3 regions of the Cedecea sp. B1(4) genome follow, and region 2 is predicted to be linked to each of the others. Evidence: predicted binding sites of a transcription regulator. Region 2 holds the regulator's gene; each other region holds the start of a gene.

What was found. Region 2 encodes PhoB, which activates phosphate uptake and scavenging genes when phosphate is short. Its sites were predicted from a motif close to CTGTCATAAAACTGNCNNAT; they were not measured.
Region 1: the regulator PhoB is predicted to act here: its motif matches at 4,806-4,825, upstream of ugpB (sn-glycerol-3-phosphate ABC transporter substrate-binding protein UgpB).
Region 3: the regulator PhoB is predicted to act here: its motif matches at 2,336-2,355, upstream of pstS (phosphate ABC transporter substrate-binding protein PstS).

Annotation. Positions count from the first base shown of each region.
Region 1 covers NZ_JCAHMZ010000007.1:106,917-114,017, reverse strand. Annotated here, with positions in the region: gene livK (high-affinity branched-chain amino acid ABC transporter substrate-binding protein LivK) at 1-929, shown strand, start outside; gene livH (high-affinity branched-chain amino acid ABC transporter permease LivH) at 992-1,918, shown strand; gene ACR6JA_RS15840 (high-affinity branched-chain amino acid ABC transporter permease LivM) at 1,915-3,192, shown strand; gene livG (high-affinity branched-chain amino acid ABC transporter ATP-binding protein LivG) at 3,189-3,956, shown strand; gene livF (high-affinity branched-chain amino acid ABC transporter ATP-binding protein LivF) at 3,958-4,671, shown strand; gene ugpB (sn-glycerol-3-phosphate ABC transporter substrate-binding protein UgpB) at 4,910-6,226, shown strand; gene ugpA (sn-glycerol-3-phosphate ABC transporter permease UgpA) at 6,341-7,101, shown strand, end outside.
Region 2 covers NZ_JCAHMZ010000008.1:227,180-234,280, reverse strand. Annotated here, with positions in the region: gene sbcC (exonuclease subunit SbcC) at 1-2,213, opposite strand, end outside; gene sbcD (exonuclease subunit SbcD) at 2,210-3,427, opposite strand; gene phoB (phosphate response regulator transcription factor PhoB) at 3,627-4,316, shown strand; gene phoR (phosphate regulon sensor histidine kinase PhoR) at 4,339-5,646, shown strand; gene brnQ (branched-chain amino acid transporter carrier protein BrnQ) at 6,072-7,101, shown strand, end outside.
Region 3 covers NZ_JCAHMZ010000007.1:347,451-354,551, reverse strand. Annotated here, with positions in the region: gene glmS (glutamine--fructose-6-phosphate transaminase (isomerizing)) at 1-1,227, shown strand, start outside; gene ACR6JA_RS16920 (cupin domain-containing protein) at 1,396-1,803, shown strand; gene ACR6JA_RS16915 (hypothetical protein) at 1,868-2,251, opposite strand; gene pstS (phosphate ABC transporter substrate-binding protein PstS) at 2,444-3,484, shown strand; gene pstC (phosphate ABC transporter permease PstC) at 3,549-4,511, shown strand; gene pstA (phosphate ABC transporter permease PstA) at 4,508-5,398, shown strand; gene pstB (phosphate ABC transporter ATP-binding protein PstB) at 5,446-6,219, shown strand; gene phoU (phosphate signaling complex protein PhoU) at 6,233-6,958, shown strand; gene yiiM (6-hydroxyaminopurine reductase) at 7,013-7,101, opposite strand, start outside.

The DNA of each region.
Region 1 (7,101 bases), on a different contig from region 2:
GGATCAAAGGCGATAAGCTGGTTGGCGTTGAATATGACGATGCCTGCGATCCAAAACAGGCCGTGGCGGTTGCCAACAAAATCGTTAACGACGGCGTGAAGTACGTTATCGGCCACCTGTGCTCCTCTTCCACCCAGCCAGCTTCCGACATCTATGAAGATGAAGGCATCCTGATGATCACTCCGGGTGCGACCAACCCTGAGCTGACCCAGCGCGGCTACGGCATGATCATGCGTACCGCTGGCCTCGACTCTTCCCAGGGGCCAACGGCGTCCAAATATATTCTGGAACACGTTAAGCCGCAGCGCATCGCGATCATCCACGATAAGCAGCAGTACGGCGAAGGTCTGGCGCGCTCCGTGCAGGACGGCCTGAAAAAAGGCGGCGCTAACATCGTGTTCTTCGACGGGATCACCGCCGGCGACAAAGATTTCTCCACCCTGGTGGCGCGCCTGCAAAAAGAAAATATCGACTTCGTTTACTACGGTGGCTACTACCCGGAAATGGGGCAGATCCTGCGCCAGGCACGCGCCGTTGGCCTGAAAACCCAGTTTATGGGGCCGGAAGGCGTGGGTAACGCTTCTCTGTCCAACATCGCTGGCCCTGCGGGCGAAGGGATGCTGGTCACCATGCCTAAGCGCTATGACCAGGATCCGGCCAACAAAGCTATCGTTGATGAGCTGAAAGCGGCGAAGAAAGACCCGAGCGGCCCATATGTGTGGATCACCTACGCGGCAGTTCAGTCTCTGGCCACCGCTATGGACCGCACCGGCAGCAAAGATCCTGCTGCGCTGGTAAAAGATTTAAAAGCACACGGTGCGAACACCGTGATTGGGCCGCTGAACTGGGATGAGAAAGGCGATTTGAAAGGATTTGAATTCGGTGTCTTCCAGTGGCACGCCGATGGTTCGTCCTCAGTGGCGAAGTAAGGCGAAGGCTGCACAGTCATCCCACCCCCGGCCTATGTCGGGGGTTTTTAAAAGGTTAAGTTATGTCCGAGCAGTTTCTCTACTTCCTGCAGCAGATGTTTAACGGCGTCACGCTGGGCAGTACCTACGCGCTGATCGCCATCGGTTACACGATGGTGTACGGCATTATTGGCATGATCAACTTCGCCCACGGCGAAGTGTATATGATCGGCAGCTACGTCTCTTTCATGATCATCGCCGCGCTAATGATGCTCGGAATTGATGTGGGCTGGATGCTGGTAGGCGCAGGCTTTATTGGCGCCATTATCATCGCCAGCGCCTACGGCTGGAGCATTGAGCGCGTCGCCTACAAGCCGGTGCGTAACTCCAAGCGCCTGATCGCGCTGATTTCCGCCATCGGGATGTCTATCTTCCTGCAAAACTACGTCAGCCTGACGGAAGGTTCGCGCGACATAGCGCTGCCAAGCCTGTTTAACGGCCAGTGGATTGTGGGGGCGAGTGATAACTTCACCGCCACCATCACCACCATGCAGCTGGTTATCTGGGTTGTGACCTTCCTGGCTATGCTGGCGCTGACGTTGTTCATCCGTTATTCCCGCATGGGCCGGGCCTGCCGCGCCTGTGCTGAAGACCTGAAAATGGCCAGCCTGCTTGGGATTAATACCGACCGCGTTATCTCGCTCACCTTCGTCATTGGTGCCGCAATGGCGGCAGTGGCTGGCGTGCTGTTAGGCCAATTCTACGGCGTAATCAACCCGTACATCGGCTTTATGGCAGGGATGAAAGCCTTTACCGCGGCGGTACTTGGGGGCATCGGCAGTATTCCCGGCGCAATGATTGGCGGCCTGATCCTCGGCGTGGCCGAAGCGCTAACTTCAGCCTACCTGAGCACGGAATATAAAGACGTCGTCTCCTTCGCGCTGCTGATTGTGGTGCTGCTGGTGATGCCTACCGGGATCCTGGGTCGTCCGGAGGTTGAGAAAGTATGAAACCGATGCATATTGTTTTTTCGCTGCTCTCCGCAGCAATGTTCTTTGTTTTAGCATCGGTATTTATGGGCGTTCAGCTTAGCCTGGACGGCACCAAACTGGTGGTGAACAGCGCACCGTCCGTGCGCTGGGAATGGGTCTTCATCGGCACCGCTGCGGTGCTGGTATTCCAACTGCTGCGCCCGCTGTTCCAGAAGGGCATGAAGAAAGTGTCCGGGCCGAAGTTTGTGCTGCCGGCGCTGGATGGTTCCACGGCTAAGCAGAAGCTGTTCCTGGTGGCGCTGCTGGTTGCCGCCGTGGCGTGGCCTTTCCTTGTTTCACGCGGCACCGTGGACATTGCTACATTAACCATGATTTACATCATCCTCGGCCTGGGGCTGAACGTGGTGGTGGGGCTGTCTGGCCTGCTGGTGCTGGGCTATGGCGGCTTCTACGCTATCGGCGCTTACACTTTTGCGTTGCTGAACCACTATTACGGCCTGGGCTTCTGGACCTGCCTGCCGCTGGCGGGGCTGGTGGCTGCTGCCGCAGGCTTCCTGCTCGGCTTCCCGGTGCTGCGCCTGCGTGGTGACTACCTGGCGATCGTGACGCTGGGCTTCGGCGAAATCGTCCGTATCCTGCTGCTGAACAACACCGATATTACCGGCGGCCCGAACGGCATCAGCCAGATCCCAAAACCGACCTTATTCGGCCTGGAGTTTAGCCGTACCGCCCGCGAAGGCGGCTGGGATACCTTCAGTAACTTCTTTAACGTGGCCTACGACCCGAGCGACAGGATTATTTTCCTGTACCTGGTGGCGCTGCTGCTGGTGGTGCTGTCGCTGTTCGTGATTAACCGCCTGCTGCGTATGCCGCTGGGTCGGGCCTGGGAAGCGCTGCGTGAAGATGAAATTGCCTGCCGTTCTCTGGGCCTGAATCCAACCCGCATCAAGCTGACTGCGTTTACCATCAGCGCCGCCTTTGCGGGCTTTGCCGGGACGTTGTTCGCCGCACGCCAGGGCTTTGTCAGCCCGGAATCCTTCACCTTCGCCGAGTCGGCGTTTGTGCTGGCGATTGTGGTGCTGGGCGGGATGGGCTCGCAGTTCGCGGTGATTCTGGCCGCTGTTCTGCTGGTGGTTTCCCGCGAGCTGATGCGTGACCTGAACGAGTACAGCATGCTGGTGCTCGGTGGCCTGATGGTGCTGATGATGATTTGGCGTCCACAAGGCTTGCTGCCGATGACGCGCCCGCATCTGAAGCTGAAGAAAGAGCAAGTGAAAGGAGAGCAGGCATGAGTCAGCCATTGTTATCCGTAAGCGGTCTGATGATGCGTTTCGGCGGCCTGCTGGCCGTCAACAATGTCTCGCTCGAGCTGCATCCACAGGAAATTGTTTCGCTTATCGGTCCGAACGGCGCCGGTAAAACCACGGTGTTTAACTGCCTGACCGGCTTTTACAAGCCGACCGGCGGCACCATTTTGCTGCGCGACCAGCATCTGGAAGGCTTACCGGGCCAGCAGATTGCGCGCATGGGCGTGGTGCGTACCTTCCAGCACGTTCGCCTGTTCCGTGAAATGACGGTGATTGAGAACCTGCTGGTGGCGCAACATCAACAGCTGAAAACCGGTATTTTCTCGGGCTTGTTGAAAACCCCGGGCTTCCGTCGCGCCCAGAGCGAAGCGCTGGACAGGGCGGCCACCTGGCTCGAGCGTATCGGGCTGCTGGAGCACGCTAACCGGCAGGCAAGCAACCTGGCCTATGGCGATCAGCGTCGCCTTGAAATCGCTCGCTGCATGGTGACCCAGCCGGAAATCCTGATGCTGGATGAACCTGCAGCTGGCCTTAACCCGAAAGAAACCCACGAACTGGATGAGCTAATCATGGAGCTGCGCAATCACCACAACACCACGGTGTTGCTGATTGAGCATGACATGAAGCTGGTCATGGGCATTTCTGACCGTATCTACGTGGTGAACCAGGGAACGCCGTTAGCCAACGGCACGCCGGAGCAAATCCGCAACAACCCTGATGTCATTCGCGCCTATCTGGGTGAGGCTTAAGATGGAAAATGTAATGCTGTCGTTTGACAAGGTGAGCGCCCACTACGGCAAAATCCAGGCGCTGCACGACGTCAGTCTGCATATTAAACAGGGCGAAATTGTTACGCTCATCGGCGCTAACGGCGCAGGTAAAACGACGCTGCTTGGCACGCTTTGCGGCGACCCGCGCGCGACCAGCGGCCGCATCGTGTTTGATGGCAAAGATATTACAGACTGGCACACCGCACGCATCATGCGTGAGGCCGTGGCGATTGTGCCGGAAGGGCGCCGCGTTTTCTCCCGCATGACGGTGGAAGAGAATCTGGCGATGGGCGGCTTTTTTGCCGAACGTGACCAGTTCCAGTCGCGTATTAAGCGCGTCTACGATCTGTTCCCGCGCCTGCACGAACGCCGCATCCAGCGGGCGGGCACCATGTCCGGCGGTGAGCAGCAGATGCTGGCGATAGGCCGCGCACTCATGAGCCAGCCGCGTCTGTTATTGTTAGATGAACCGTCGCTGGGTCTGGCACCTATCATCATCCAGCAAATCTTCGACACCATTGAGCAGCTACGTAGCGAAGGGATGACCATCTTCCTCGTGGAGCAGAACGCCAACCAGGCGCTGAAGCTGGCTGACCGGGGCTACGTGCTGGAAAACGGCCATGTCGTGCTGGAAGATACCGGCGATGCGCTGCTGGCGAACGAAGCGGTGCGCAGCGCTTACTTAGGCGGCTAATAAAAGTAAAACGGCAACTTCGGTTGCCGTTTTTTTGTTTGCACTTTCCCCCACAGGGAACGGTAAAGTGCGGGAAAAGAAAAATATATCTCCCGTCGACAAAGAAACATTTCATTCACTCCGCTGTAACTATTCTGTCATCCAACCGTTATTTTTCTGTCATTCGAGCGTGTCATGTTACCTCGCGAGCATAAAACGCGTGATTTCGCGCATCCGGCACAACAAGAGAGATAACCGAATGACATCGTTACGACACACAGCTTTAGCGCTGACGCTTGGTCTGGCATTTGCCTCCCAGGCGATGGCCGTTACCACGATTCCTTTCTGGCATTCAATGGACGGGGAACTGGGTAAAGAAGTGGATTCTCTGGCAAACCGTTTCAATGAAACGCACCCTGATTACAAAATTGTGCCGGTTTATAAAGGCAACTACGATCAAAGCCTGGCGGCGGGTATCGCGGCATACCGTTCCGGTAACGCCCCGGCCATCCTGCAGGTATATGAAGTTGGCACCGCGACCATGATGGCTTCCAAGGCTATCAAACCGGTCTACGAAGTGTTTAAAGACGCTGGCATCAACTTCGACGAATCTCAGTTTGTCCCGACCGTGGCCGGGTACTACACCGACTCTAAAACGGGCCACCTGCTGTCCCAGCCTTTCAACAGCTCCACCCCGGTGCTGTACTACAACAAAGACGCTTTCAAGAAAGCCGGTCTGAACCCGGATCAGCCACCTAAAACCTGGCAGGACGTGGCGGCATACAGTGCCAAACTGCGTGCAGCGGGCATGAAGTGTGGCTACGCCAGCGGCTGGCAGGGCTGGATCCAGTTGGAGAACTTCAGCGCCTGGCACGGCCTGCCGTTCGCTACCAAAAACAACGGCTTTGACGGCACTGATGCCGTGCTGGAGTTCAACAAACCTGAGCAGGTGAAACACATTGCCCTGCTGGAAGAGATGAACAAGAAGGGTGACTTCACCTACTTCGGCCGTAAAGATGAGTCTACCGAGAAGTTCTACAACGGTGACTGCGCGATCACTACCGCGTCTTCCGGCTCCCTGGCTGACATCCGTCAGTACGCGAAATTCAACTACGGCGTAGGCATGATGCCTTACGACGCAGACGTGAAAGGCGCGCCACAGAACGCCATCATCGGCGGGGCAAGCCTGTGGGTTATGCAGGGCAAAGACAAGCCAACCTACACCGGTGTGGCCGAGTTCATGCAGTTCCTGGCTAAACCAGAAATCGCCGCTGAATGGCACCAGAAAACCGGCTACCTGCCAATCACCACCGCCGCTTACGAGCTGACTCGTAAAGAAGGCTTCTACGACAAGAACCCGGGTGCGGACACCGCAACTCGCCAGATGCTGAACAAGCCACCGTTGCCGTTCACCAAAGGTCTGCGTCTGGGCAACATGCCGCAGATTCGTACCGTGGTTGACGAAGAGCTGGAATCCGTTTGGACCGGTAAGAAAACGCCACAGCAGGCGCTGGACGCTTCCGTTGAGCGTGGTAACCAGCTGCTGCGCCGCTTCGAGCAGTCTACCAAGTCTTAAGTTCTACCCTCGTCCCCCCCAAAGGGAGGGGACAGAGTACCGCGCTCTCTGTCACAGGAGAGCGTTGTGCTAAGGGGCAAAGCATCGCTGTTCTAACATTAACCGAGTAACCCTATGTCATCATCTCGCCCGGTGTTCCGTTCAAGTTGGCTACCTTATGCGCTGGTTCTGCCGCAGCTGATCATCACCGTCATTTTCTTTATCTGGCCGGCGGGCGAAGCCCTCTGGTACTCGCTGCAAAACCTTGACCCGTTTGGTCTGTCCAGCCATTTCGTTGGCCTGGATAACTTCGTGCAGCTTTTCCACGATAGCTACTATCTGGATTCTTTCTACACCACCATGATCTTCAGTGGCCTGGTGGCGGGCTGCGGGCTTCTGGCTTCGCTGTTCTTCGCCGCGCTGGTGGATTATGTGGTGCGCGGCAGCCGTTTTTATCAAACGCTGATGCTGCTGCCCTATGCCGTTGCACCCGCCATTGCCGCGGTGCTGTGGATTTTCCTGTTCAACCCAGGGCGCGGGCTGATTACCCACACGCTGGAAGAGTTTGGCTACAACTGGAACCACGCGCAGAACAGCGGGCAGGCCATGTTCCTGGTCGTGTTCGCGTCCGTGTGGAAACAGATTAGCTACAACTTCCTGTTCTTCTTTGCCGCTTTGCAGTCGATTCCGCGTTCGCTGGTGGAAGCCGCAGCCATTGACGGAGCTGGCCCCGTGCGCCGCTTCTTCTTTATCTCGCTGCCGCTGATTGCCCCGGTGAGCTTCTTCCTGCTGGTGGTGAACCTGGTGTATGCCTTCTTCGACACCTTCCCGGTGATCGACGCGGCAACCGGCGGTGGCCCGGTGCAGGCAACCACCACGCTTATCTACAAGATTTA
Region 2 (7,101 bases):
TGGCGCTGCCCTTCCAGCAGGTTGCAATCGTTATGCAGCGCTTGCCAGTTTTTCAGCGCCGCCTCATGCTCGAGTTCATCCAGCGGCTGCGGGGCGGAGCCATCGTCCGCAAGGGTTGAGAGCAACATGTCGAGAGTGGAGAGCTGCTGGCGAAGCTGCGGCAGTTTGTCCTGCTGGTGCTGCCATTGCTGAGATTCCCTTTGGCGAGCCTCAAGCCAGGTTTGCTCTTCGCCAGGCTCAGGATGCTGGAGACCGGCCTGCTCCAGCCCCGCTTGTAGTGAAGCGCGCTGCGCCACAAAGTCTCCGTGCAGTTTCTCATGCTGCTGGTTATCGCGCTGATATTGCGCCTCCAGCGCCTGCCGCTCGCCGAGCTGGCGCAGTTGTTGCTCGCGCTGTTCCTGCTCTTCAAGCCACGCGCTGAGATCGTCCTGAGGTGTTAAAGCGATAGCGAGTTCCGCGCACTGCTGCTGCCAGCGGGCTGACAGTACAGTTTTTTCTGCCTCGATGGCGGTGCTGGCCTGTGCCAGTTTTTCGCGCTGCTGGCGCTGGGTATCAAGCTGACCTTTAAGGGCAAAGCCAAGCTCTGCGAGTTTAGCCACTTCTTGCTTAAGAGCGGCCAGGCGCTGTTGGTGCTCCCCAGGTTCGAGAGCCTTATACGCCTCTACAGCCGGGTGTTGGGTTGAGCCGCAAAGCGGACACGGCGAGTCAGGCTGCAGGCGTGCGCGCTCGGCTTCAAGGCTTTGGATGCGCTTTTCCTGTTCGACGACTTTTTCCAGATCCGCTTCGTGCTGGCGTTTGTCTTTGTACTGCTGGCGCTTTTTCCCCAGGTCAACGTCTCGCTCGGCAATCTGTTTATCCAGCTCGACAAGCTCGCGCTGTTGCTCGGTTTTGCGTTTCTCCAGCGTGGCAAACTGCGGCTGCAAAGTAGCCAACAGCTGGCGGGCAGGCCGGGTTGCCAGCATCTGCTGTAAATGAGCGCTCACTTCATCAGGAGAAAGGCTAAGCTTTGGCTCCGGCAGCGCCTGCAGCTTTTGCCGACTGGCCTCGAGCGCCTGCTTTAGCTCGGTAAGCTGTTTTTCGTCGCGCTGCTGCTGCGTGAATGCCATGCGCCAGCCCGTCAGTTCGGCAGACCAAAGTCGATAACGGTCATTCGCTGCGAGCCAGTCTTCGACCTGCTGAGCTTCTCTCTTCAGCCGCTGAGCCTGTTCGGCGGCCAGCATTCGGGTTTGCTGCCGGCGGACGGAAAGCTGATGTAAGCGGGTATTCACTTTCTCCGCCGCCTCGCTGTTTTGCTTCAGCGACTGCTGCTTTTCCTGCAGCCGCTGCCAGTCAGGGCGAAGTTTTTCGGCGGGCAGAGCTCGGGTCAGTTTCGCCAGCATGGGCTCTGCGTCTTTGACCGCCTGGCTGGCTGTGTCCAGCGCCTGTTGCTTTTGGGCTTTGTCGGCAGAAAGTCGGGCTAGCTGAGTGAGCCACTGCTGGTGTTGCTGCTGCCGTTGGAGCTCCCTGGACAGCTTTTTCTCTTCCAGAGTGAGCGCCTGCAAACTCTCGGTAAGCTGCTGTTGCTGCTCAGCGGTTAGTAGCGCGACGCCGGAAGCCTGAGCCAGCAGGTTTTCAAGGCGGCTTTTGATTTGCTTATGATTTTCAAACACCGCGGCGGAAACGGTGCCGTAAATCTCCGTGCCGGTGAGCTCTTCAAGCAGCGAGGCGCGGTCGTTGGCATCGGCGTTTAAAAAGGCGGCGAACTGCCCCTGGGAGAGCATCATTGAGCGGGTGAAACGGTCGTAGTCGAGCCCGGTGAGCGCGGCGATAATCTCCAGCTTGTCTTTGATTTTATCCGCCAGGATTTTGCCGTCGCTGATTTGAGCCAGCTCCACGCGCGGCGCCTGAAGATTGCCGTTTGCCGCGTTGCGGGCGCGGTTCTGGCTCCAGAAGGCGCGGTAGCCCGTACCTTTTACCTCAAACTCGACTTCGGCCAGGCATTCTGCTGTGTCGCGGGTCATCAAGTCATTTTGCGACTGCGACACGGTGCTGAGGCGCGGTGTCTTGTGGTACAGCGCCAGGCAAATGGCATCCAGCAGGGTGGTTTTGCCGGCGCCCGTGGGGCCGGTGATGGCAAACAGCCCGTTGCTGGCGAAAGGTTCCTGGGTGAAATCAATTTTCCACTCGCCTTTCAGGGAGTTAATGTTTTTTAACCGCAGGCTGAGGATCTTCATACCTGTTCCTCCTGCTGGTGCAAATCTGAAAGGGTTTGGGCAAACAGCGTTCTTAGCCTGGCGGCGCGCTCCTCGCTGGTTTCTTCCTGACTCAGCCGCCGCTCAAAAACTTCTTCAACGCTTAACTCGCTCAGCGTCTCTTTATGCTGGCTGGCAATCACCCGCTCGCGCTGTTCGCGGCTGCGGCGAAGCAGGACAACTTCGACCGGCAAATCGTCGGTCAGCGCCTGCACCTGACGCTGCATGTCGTGCAGATATTCGTCGGTGGCGATTTCGATATCCAGCCAGACTTTGGGTTCAGCAGGCGCGTTTCGCCACTGCTCTAGCTGCTGCTCGATTTCACTCAGTGACCCTTTCACGATGGCCAGCGGCTGGCTGATGGGGACTTCCAGAGGCTCGACGCTGGTTAGCGCTCCGCCGCTGAATGTCACCAGAAAAACGGTTTTTGCTTTGCCGGTTTCGTCGAAACTCAGCGGAATCGGCGAGCCGCTGTAGCGAATATGCTCCGTGCCGCCAATTTTTTGCGCGCGATGAATGTGCCCGAGCGCAATGTAGTCGGCGGGCGGGAAGTGCTGCGCCGGGAAGGCATCCAGCGTGCCAATATAAATGTCACGCACCGCATCGGATTTCGTGACGCCTACCGTGGTCAGGTGCCCGGTCGCAATAATCGGCAGTGGCTGGTCACCGCGAAGCGCCACGGCGGCGGCATAACATTGCTGATAATGTTCGCTGATGGCTTCCATTAAAGATCGCTGTTTTTCATGGCCGGACAGCCCCGCCTGGCTGCTTTGAATGTCGCGAGGACGCAGGAAAGGAATTGGGCAGAGAATCGCCCCCGGCGTGCCGTCTTTTTGGTTGAGCAGCAGCGCCTGTTCGTCTTTGTTATGGCGGGCGCTGGCAATGACGCGGGTGTTCAGGCAGGCCAGCAGCTCGCGGGATTCATTCAGGGTAGCTACGGAATCGTGATTCCCCGCCAGCACCACCAGCTGGCAGCCGGTGCCCTGCAGCTGCACGACAAAACGATTATACATTTCACGGGCGTAGCTCGGCGGCGAGCCGGTATCAAAGATATCTCCCGCGACGAGGATCGCATCCACCTGATGTTCGACTGCGGCGTTTAACAACCAGTCGAGAAAGGCCTGATGTTCAGAAGCCCGGCTTTTGGTATAGAAGTTTTGGCCGAGGTGCCAGTCTGATGTGTGGAGAATGCGCATAACCTGTCCCATGGCAAAGAGGCGAATTACCGATTATAAGCTATTGAGCTGGCAGCGTAACCGTCAGTAAAAATCCATGGCTGTCATAATTCAAAAAGGTGAAATATCTGGCCGTCATCTTTTTCATAAATCTGTCACAAATCTGACGCATACTGGCGCACAATTAATAAGAGATGGTCTCTTTTCAACAGGGTAAATCATGGCGAGACGCATTTTAGTCGTAGAAGATGAAGCTCCGATTCGTGAAATGGTGAGCTTTGTGCTCGAGCAAAATGGCTTCCAGTCGGTAGAGGCGGAAGATTATGACAGCGCGGTTAACCTGCTGATTGAACCTTTCCCCGACCTGATCCTGCTGGACTGGATGCTGCCAGGCGGTTCCGGGATCCAGTTCATCAAGCACCTGAAGCGCGAAGCGCTGACCCGCGAAATCCCGGTGATGATGCTGACCGCGCGTGGCGAAGAAGAAGATCGCGTGCGTGGCCTTGAAGTCGGTGCCGATGATTACATCACTAAGCCGTTCTCGCCTAAAGAGCTGGTGGCGCGTATTAAAGCGGTGATGCGCCGTATTTCCCCGATGGCGGTGGAAGAAGTGATTGAGATGCAGGGGCTGAGTCTTGACCCGTCCTCACACCGCGTGATGACCGGCGAAGATCCCCTCGACATGGGGCCAACTGAATTTAAGCTGTTACACTTCTTTATGACCCACCCGGAGCGCGTTTACAGCCGTGAACAGCTGCTCAATAACGTTTGGGGAACGAACGTTTACGTTGAAGACCGTACCGTAGACGTGCATATTCGTCGCCTGCGTAAAGCGTTGGAAACAAGTGGTCATGACAAAATGGTGCAAACAGTTCGCGGCACGGGTTATCGTTTTTCAACCCGTTTTTAATATGCTGACAGGAGCGTGACGCGTGCTGGAACGGCTGTCATGGAAAAGGCTGGTACTGGAGCTGGTGCTCTGTTGTATGCCAGCGGCAATTCTCGGATTGATTTTTGGCCACCTGCCGTGGTTTTTACTGGCGGCAGTGACCGCCCTGCTAAGCTGGCATTTCTGGAATTTACTTCGTCTCTCCTGGTGGCTGTGGGTTGACCGCAGCATGACCCCGCCGCCCGGGCGGGGAAGCTGGGAACCTCTGCTGTACGGGCTGCACCAGATGCAGCTGCGTAATAAAAAGCGCCGCAAAGAGTTAGGCAACCTGATCAAACGCTTCCGAAGCGGAGCCGAATCGCTGCCCGATGCGGTGGTGCTGACCACCGAAGAAGGCACCATTTTTTGGTGTAACGGCCTGGCGCAACAGCTGCTTGGCCTGCGCTGGCCGGACGACAGCGGCCAAAATATCCTCAACCTGCTGCGTTACCCTGAATTCTCGCAATACGTGGCGAAGCAGCAGTTTGGCCGCCCGCTGACGCTGGTACTGAACAATGGCCGTCATCTTGAGTTCCGCGTGATGCCCTACGCCGACGGGCAGTGGCTGATGGTGGCGCGAGACGTCACGCAGATGCACCAGCTTGAAGGCGCTCGCCGCAATTTCTTTGCCAACGTTAGCCATGAGCTGCGCACGCCGCTGACCGTGTTACAGGGTTATCTGGAGATGATGCAGGATCAGGCTCTGGAAGGGCCGCTGCGGGATAAAGCGCTGCATACCATGCGCGAGCAAACTTCGCGCATGGAAGGGCTGGTGAGGCAATTGTTAACGCTGTCGCGCATCGAAGCCGCGCCCACGCTGTCGATGAATGAGAAAATCGACGTGCCGCTAATGCTGCGCGTGGTGGAACGAGAGGCGCAGACGTTGAGCCAGCAGAAGCAAACGCTCACTTTTAACGTTGAGCCAGGGCTGCATGTTTACGGTAACGAAGAGCAGCTGCGCAGTGCGATCTCTAACCTGGTGTATAACGCGGTGAATCACACGCCTGCCGGGACGCACATCACCGTCACCTGGCGCAGGTTGCCTCACGGCGTAGCGTTCAGCGTGAAGGATACCGGGCCGGGGATCTCCGCCGAGCACATTCCGCGCCTGACGGAGCGTTTCTACCGAGTAGACAAAGCGCGTTCCCGGCAGACCGGAGGCAGCGGGCTTGGGCTGGCCATCGTGAAGCATGCCCTTAGCCATCATGATGCGCGGCTGGATATCGAAAGCGTACCGGGGCAGGGCTCGACGTTTTCGTTCATCCTGCCCGAGCGCTTAATCGCCCCTGAGTCAGCGGTGGCTGCACATTAATTCACCGTAACCGTCAAGTACACTTTCCACAGGCCAGTTTTCTGGCCTTTTTGTTTGTATTTTCATCACTCGTTAAGTGATGAATATTGAATTGGTGCTTTTTTGTCCGAATGATAAGCCATAACAAAAGCGTATAATCAACTTTATTCACTGCTTATGCGTATTTTTAAAGGATATATTTCTGGTTTCCCGATCCCTTCTTGTCTTCAAACGCTATAAGCGTTTTAATTGCCCCCCTGTTATTACCAGACCGACTGAAATTGCGTGGTAATTCGACTAACTATTCTTCGCCACCGATCCGGAGAAGCATATTCCGCTGTCGTTACCGGTAATAACCGCGTTTTTACCGAACGTTATTTGGACTGAGCGTCGGTTTAAAAATTTGAGCATTTTCAACACCACACATCCACAGGCTGCTTTATTTTATGACCTATCATTTGAAATCTCGTGACATCATCGCTCTGGGCTTTATGACCTTTGCGCTGTTTGTGGGCGCGGGCAACATTATTTTCCCTCCTATGGTTGGCTTACAGGCTGGCGAGCACGTCTGGACGGCGGCGCTTGGCTTCTTGGTCACGGCGGTAGGTTTACCCGTTCTGACTATCGTGGCGATTGCCCGCGTCGGCGGCGGTATTGACAGCCTTAGCTCGCCTATTGGCCGCCGCGCCGGTATTTTGCTGGCGACCGTCTGCTACCTGGCCGTAGGGCCGCTGTTTGCCACGCCGCGTACCACCACCGTTTCCTTTGAAGTGGGGATTGCTCCGCTGACCGGCATGGGCGATATGCCGTTGTTTATTTACAGTCTGGTGTACTTTGCGCTGGTGATCGGTATTTCTCTTTATCCGGGTAAGCTGCTGGATACCGTGGGCCACGTGCTGGCGCCGGTGAAAATCATCGCGCTGCTGATCCTGGCGGCCGGGGCGGTGCTGTGGCCAGCCGGTGGCCTGAGCACGGCGACTGAAGCCTACCAGAACGCGGCGTTTTCTAACGGCTTCGTGAACGGTTACCTGACGATGGACACGCTGGCTTCGCTGGTGTTCGGTATTGTTATCGTGAATGCCGCGCGCTCTCGCGGTGTGACCGAATCTCGCCTGCTGACCCGCTACACGATTTGGGCTGGCCTGATTGCCGGTATCGGCCTGACGGTTATCTACCTGGCGTTGTTCCACCTCGGTTCCGATAGCGCGAACCTGGTCGATCAGAAAGCCAACGGCGCGGCTATTCTGCACGCTTATGTGGCGCATACCTTTGGCGGGGCCGGTAGCTTCTTCCTGGCTGCGCTGATCTTCCTGGCTTGTCTGGTTACCGCCGTAGGCCTGACCTGTGCCTGCGCGGAGTTCTTTAGCCAGTATCTGCCGCTTTCTTACCGCTCGCTGGTGTTTATCCTCGGTCTGTTCTCGATGGTGGTATCTAACCTGGGCCTGAGCCACCTGATTCAGATTTCGATCCCGGTAC
Region 3 (7,101 bases), on a different contig from region 2:
CGCCGCTTTATCTTTCTCGAAGAAGGCGATATCGCAGAAGTGACCCGTCGCGCGGTGACCGTTTTTGATACTAAAGGCGAGCAGGTTAAGCGCCCGGACATCGAATCCAATCTGCAGTATGACGCGGGTGACAAAGGCATTTACCGTCATTACATGCAGAAAGAGATCTACGAGCAGCCGAACGCCATCAAAAACACCCTGGCCGGGCGCATCAGCCACGGTGAAGTGGATTTGACGGAGCTGGGGCCAAAAGCCAATGAAATGCTCTCTCAAGTTGAGCATATTCAAATCGTAGCCTGCGGTACGTCGTATAACTCAGGCATGGTTTCCCGCTACTGGTTTGAAGCGCTGGCCGGCGTGCCTTGTGATGTCGAAATCGCCTCTGAATTCCGCTACCGCAAATCTGCGGTGCGCCGCAACAGCCTGATGATCACCCTTTCCCAGTCTGGCGAAACGGCGGACACCCTCGCGGCGCTTCGCCTTTCCAAAGAGCTGGGCTATCTCGGTTCACTGGCGATTTGTAACGTGGCAGGCTCTTCTCTGGTGCGTGAATCCGACCTGGCGCTGATGACCAATGCCGGAACGGAAATCGGCGTGGCCTCAACCAAAGCGTTTACCACTCAACTGACCGTACTGTTGATGCTGGTGGCTAAACTGAGCCGCCTGAAAGGCGCTGACGCACAGGTTGAGCAAGATATCGTACATGGCCTGCAGGCGCTGCCAAGCCGTATCGAGCAGATGCTGTCCCAGGACAAACGCATTGAGCAACTGGCGGAAGATTTCTCTGACAAGCATCATGCGCTGTTCCTTGGCCGTGGCGATCAGTACCCGATCGCCATGGAAGGTGCGCTGAAGCTGAAAGAGATCTCCTATATTCACGCCGAAGCCTATGCGGCGGGTGAGCTGAAGCACGGCCCGCTGGCGCTGATCGATGCCGATATGCCGGTTATCGTTGTGGCTCCGAACAATGAGCTGTTGGAAAAACTGAAATCCAACATCGAAGAAGTTCGCGCCCGCGGTGGCCAGCTGTATGTGTTCGCCGACCGTGACGCTGGCTTTACCAGCAGCGACAATATGCACATCATCGAGATGCCGCATGTGGAAGAGGTGATTGCGCCTATCTTCTACACCGTGCCGCTGCAACTGCTGTCCTACCACGTGGCGCTGATCAAAGGCACCGACGTTGACCAGCCGCGTAACCTGGCGAAATCGGTAACGGTTGAGTAATTTTTTGTCACTAATCAGTCGCGATTAGCGGATGGAAAAGCCGTTTCTCACCAGATCAATAATGCTATAAACGAAGCTACCTCGGGCGATATACCGGGTTAGCTTTCGCATCCACCCTGCGAACGGCGAGTTTGCAGGGTGTTTTTATTTCTGAGCGGGAAACAACAAATGTCGGCAAACAAACCTCACTGTCGGCTGGTCAAGCCGCAGCCAGTATTTATAGGCAAGCAGGGGCTTTCTTATCAGGTAGGTGTTTCAAAGGAGGCCGTCGATTCGCAGCATATCCATATGCAGCTGGCGACCATTCCTCCTCGTTCGCAGGCCAAAGCCCACAAGCACGAACACCATGAAACCGCAATTTATGCCCTGAGCGGAACTTCATCGGTGCTTTATGGTGATGCGCTGGAGCATTTTCTTGAGCTTCCCGCCGGCAGCTTTCTTTATATCCCGATGGATACCCCGCACCTGCCTTACAACAATACCGATGAGCCTGCGGTGGTGATTATTTCGCGGACCGATCCTAACGAGCAGGAGAGCGTGGTGATGATGCCCGAGCTGGACAGAGACGTGCTCTAGCGTCGCCATATAAATTGTCGCGGAGTCATAGAGAAGCCCTCTACGCAGTTGAGGGCTTTTTTTGTTATTTCATTTTCTGGGCTAGTTCATCGATCTTGCGGGAAAGCTGCTCGTTATCCCGCTTCAGGCTGTCCATTCTGGATTGCTGCTCATTGGCTTTACTTTCCATTTGAGACAGTTTGTTTTTCATCTCATCCAGCCTGCTTTCCTGCTCATCTATTTTCCTGACGCTACCGTCGTAATTTGACTGCAACTTTTCCAGGCGATTCTTCATCTCGACAATTGTGCTTTCCTTAATCGATGTAGGGACGAGGGTATTACTTCCTGAAAAGGTGGCGAGCGTTGAGCTGAAACTATCCGTATTACGTGCCTCAACGGCATCAGCGTAAACGGTAGAGGCTGTCATAATCAGTGATATCGTACATAATACAGACAGATAGGCTTTCATTTTAAAACACCTTTTTAAACAAACTGAATTTACTGATGCTTTAAAAAACATGGGGTTGTGTGTTTTTTTATGACGCCAAGCGGATTGTCATAAAACTGTCATAATTCGTACATTTAACTGTCACCAAACTGTCCTATTTTCTACCCTGTATTTAATTAAACAACAATTTACGAACATCTGGCAGGAGACATTATGAACGTTATGCGTACCACTGTCGCAACTGTTGTCGCCGCGACCTTATCTCTGAGCGCTTCTACTGCGTTTGCAGCTGCAAGCCTGACTGGCGCTGGTGCAACTTTCCCTGCGCCGGTGTATGCCAAGTGGGCAGATACCTACCAGAAAGAAACTGGTAACAAGGTGAACTACCAGGGTATCGGTTCCTCCGGCGGCGTGAAGCAAATCATTGCTAACACCGTTGACTTCGGCGCTTCTGACGCCCCTCTGGCGGATGACAAATTACAGCAAGAAGGCCTGTTCCAGTTCCCTACCGTAATCGGTGGCGTGGTGCTGGCTGTTAACCTGCCGGGCTTCAAGTCTGGCGAGCTGGTTCTGGACGGCAAAACTCTGGGCGACATCTACCTGGGCACCATCAAAAAATGGAACGACCCGGCGATTGCTAAGCTGAACCCAGGCCACAAACTGCCTGATCAGAACATCGCGGTTGTTCGTCGTGCTGACGGCTCCGGTACTTCCTTCGTGTTCACCAGCTACCTGTCTAAAGTGAACGAAGAGTGGAAATCCAAAATTGGCGCAGGCTCTACCGTTAACTGGCCAACCGGTCTGGGCGGCAAAGGCAACGATGGCATCGCGGCCTTCGTACAGCGTCTGCCAGGCTCCATTGGCTACGTTGAATACGCTTACGCTAAGCAGAACAACCTGACCTACACCAAGCTTCTGTCCGCTGACGGTAAGCCAGTAAGCCCAACCGAAGCAAACTTTGCTAACGCGGCGAAAGGCGCTGACTGGAGCAAATCCTTCGCACAGGATCTGACCAACCAGAAAGGTGACGAAGCGTGGCCAATCACCTCCACCACCTTCATCCTGGTCCACAAAGAGCAGAAAAACCCTGAGCAGGGCGCAGAAGTGCTGAAGTTCTTTGACTGGGCATACAAATCTGGCGCGAAAGAAGCTAACGCCCTGGATTACGCAACGCTGCCGGCCTCTGTGGTTGAGCAAGTTCGCGCTGCATGGAAGACCAATGTAAAAGACAGTTCCGGTAAGGCGCTGTACTAAGTGCAAAAATCTGGGGTAACAGGTATGTTACCCCGGTTTATTCAGCAACTACGAAGAGTACGCTATGGCTGTGACTAAGCCGACGTTTAAAGCCCCTGGCAAACAAGGTGATGTAATTTTCAGTGCGCTGGTAAGACTGGCTGCGCTGATTGTGCTATTTCTGCTGGGTGGGATCATCATCTCGCTGTTTATCTCCTCGCTGCCGAGCATTGAGAAGTTTGGCTTCTCTTTCCTCTGGTCCAAAGAGTGGGATGCTCCTAATGAAGTCTTCGGTGCACTGGTGCCGATTTACGGAACCCTCGTAACCTCGTTTATCGCACTGCTGATTGCGGTCCCGGTGAGCTTTGGTATCGCGCTGTTCCTGACAGAACTTGCGCCTGGCTGGCTGAAGCGCCCGCTGGGTATCGCCATTGAACTGCTGGCGGCCATTCCAAGTATCGTGTACGGCATGTGGGGCCTGTTTATCTTTGCTCCCCTGTTCGCGACTTACTTCCAGGAGCCCGTAGGCAACGTGCTCTCTGCCGTGCCTATCGTTGGCGCGCTGTTCTCTGGCCCTGCGTTTGGTATCGGCATTCTTGCTGCCGGTGTGATCCTCGCGATTATGATCATCCCGTACATCGCCTCCGTGATGCGCGATGTCTTTGAGCAAACGCCGGTAATGATGAAAGAGTCGGCCTACGGCATCGGCTGTACCACCTGGGAAGTCATCTGGCGCATCGTGCTGCCATTCACCAAAAATGGCGTGATTGGCGGCGTGATGCTTGGCCTTGGCCGTGCGCTGGGTGAAACCATGGCGGTGACCTTTATCATCGGTAACACCTACCAGCTCGATAGCGCTTCACTGTATATGCCTGGCAACAGTATTACCTCAGCACTGGCGAACGAATTTGCCGAAGCAGAATCCGGCCTGCACACCGCCGCACTGATGGAGCTTGGCCTAATTCTGTTTGTGATTACCTTTATCGTACTGGCTATCTCTAAGTTCATGATTATGCGCCTGGCGAAAAACGAAGGGGCTCGCTCATGACCACGATGGAAATGCAAAGCAGCGCGGCACTGGCTGAGTCGCGCCGCAAAATGCAGGCGCGTCGCCGCATGAAGAACCGTATCGCCCTGACGCTCTCTATGGCGACCATGGTGTTCGGTCTGTTTTGGCTGGTGTGGATCCTGTTTTCCACGGTAACCCGCGGCATCGACGGCATGTCGCTGGCGCTGTTTACCGAAATGACGCCTCCGCCTAATACCGCGGGCGGTGGCCTGGCTAACGCCCTGGCGGGCAGCGGCCTGCTGATCCTGTGGGCGACCGTTATCGGTACGCCGCTGGGCATCATGGCCGGGATTTATCTGGCCGAATATGGCCGTAAATCCGCCCTGGCCGAAGTGATTCGTTTTATTAACGACATTCTTCTGTCCGCCCCATCGATTGTGGTCGGTCTGTTCGTTTACACCATTGTGGTGGCGAAAATGGAACACTTCTCCGGCTGGGCGGGCGTGATTGCGTTGGCGCTGCTGCAGGTGCCTATTGTCATTCGTACCACTGAAAACATGCTGAAACTGGTGCCGGACAGCCTGCGCGAAGCAGCTTACGCACTGGGAACACCAAAATGGAAGATGATCTCCGCGATTACGCTTAAGGCGTCCGTTTCTGGGATTATCACCGGCGTGCTGCTGGCGATTGCCCGTATCGCTGGCGAAACCGCTCCGCTGCTCTTCACCTCCCTCTCCAACCAGTTCTGGAGCACGGATATGATGCAGCCTATCGCCAACCTGCCGGTGACCATTTTCAAATTTGCTATGAGCCCGTTTGCCGAATGGCAACAGCTGGCCTGGGCAGGGGTGCTGATTATTACCCTCTGCGTGCTGCTGCTGAACATTCTGGCGCGCGTGATTTTCTCGAAGAGTAAACACGGTTAAATTTTACGGCGCGGCCCTCGCGGCGCCGGACGGAGATTAAGACACAGATGAGTAAGGTTGATTTAGCCCCAGGCAAAATCCAGGTTCGCGATCTGAACTTCTATTACGGTAAGTTCCACGCCCTGAAGAACATCAATCTGGATATCGCGAAGAACCAGGTTACCGCCTTCATTGGGCCGTCAGGCTGTGGTAAATCCACCCTGCTGCGTACCTTTAACAAAATGTACTCGCTCTACCCTGAGCAGCGTGCAGAAGGTGAAATCCTGCTGGACGGGGAAAATATTCTCACCCAGAGCCAGGACATAGCCCTGCTGCGTGCCAAAGTCGGCATGGTCTTCCAGAAGCCGACGCCGTTCCCGATGTCTATTTACGACAACATCGCTTTTGGCGTGCGTCTGTTTGAAAAGCTGTCCCGCAGCGACATGGATGAACGCGTGCAGTGGGCATTGACCAAAGCCGCGCTGTGGAACGAAACTAAAGATAAACTGCACCAGAGCGGCTACAGCCTCTCCGGTGGTCAGCAGCAGCGTCTGTGCATCGCTCGCGGCATCGCGATTCGCCCGGAAGTTCTGCTGCTGGATGAGCCGTGTTCCGCGCTTGACCCGATCTCCACCGGGCGTATTGAAGAGCTGATCACCGAGCTGAAAGAAGACTATACCGTAGTGATCGTGACCCACAACATGCAGCAGGCGGCGCGTTGTTCTGACCACACGGCGTTTATGTACCTCGGCGAGCTGATCGAATTCAGCGAAACCGATACGCTGTTTACTACGCCAGCGAAGAAACAAACCGAAGATTACATTACTGGCCGCTACGGTTGATTTGGAGAGCGCGATGGATAACCTCAACTTAAACAAACACATTTCTGGCCAGTTCAACGCCGAGCTGGAGTACATCCGTACTCAGGTGATGACGATGGGCGGGCTGGTGGAACAACAGCTCTCCGACGCGATCACCGCGATGCACAACCAGGACAGCGAGCTGGCGAAGCGCGTTATCGCCGGTGACCAGAAGGTCAACATGATGGAAGTGGCGATCGATGAAGCCTGCGTGCGTATCATCGCCAAACGCCAGCCTACCGCCAGCGACCTGCGCCTGGTGATGGCGATCATCAAAACCATCGCCGAGCTGGAACGTATTGGCGACGTAGCGGACAAAATTTGCCGCACCGCGCTGGAGAAGTTCTCCCAACAGCACCAGCCGCTGTTGGTCAGCCTGGAATCGCTGGGGCGCCACACCGTGCAGATGCTGCACGACGTGCTGGACGCTTTCGCGCGTATGGATCTGGATGAAGCGGTGCGTATCTACCGTGAAGACAAGAAAGTTGACCAGGAATATGAAGGCATCGTGCGTCAGCTGATGACCTACATGATGGAAGATTCCCGTACGATTCCAAGCGTGCTGACCGCGCTGTTCTGCGCCCGTTCTATCGAGCGTATCGGTGACCGCTGCCAGAACATCTGCGAATACATCTTCTACTTCGTGAAGGGGCAGGATTTCCGTCACGTGGGCGGCGATGAGCTGGACAAGCTGCTGGCGGGTAAAGATCCGAAAGAATAAGTATTCGTCCTTCCCCCCTCTCCCCTTTGGGGAGAGGGTTGGGGTGAGGGGCCGTTACTTTCCGAACAAACGCCGCGAATTATCCTCGATCTTCCCTGAAATTCTGCGCTTCTGTATCGTTCTGCTCCAGCTTACCGATAACC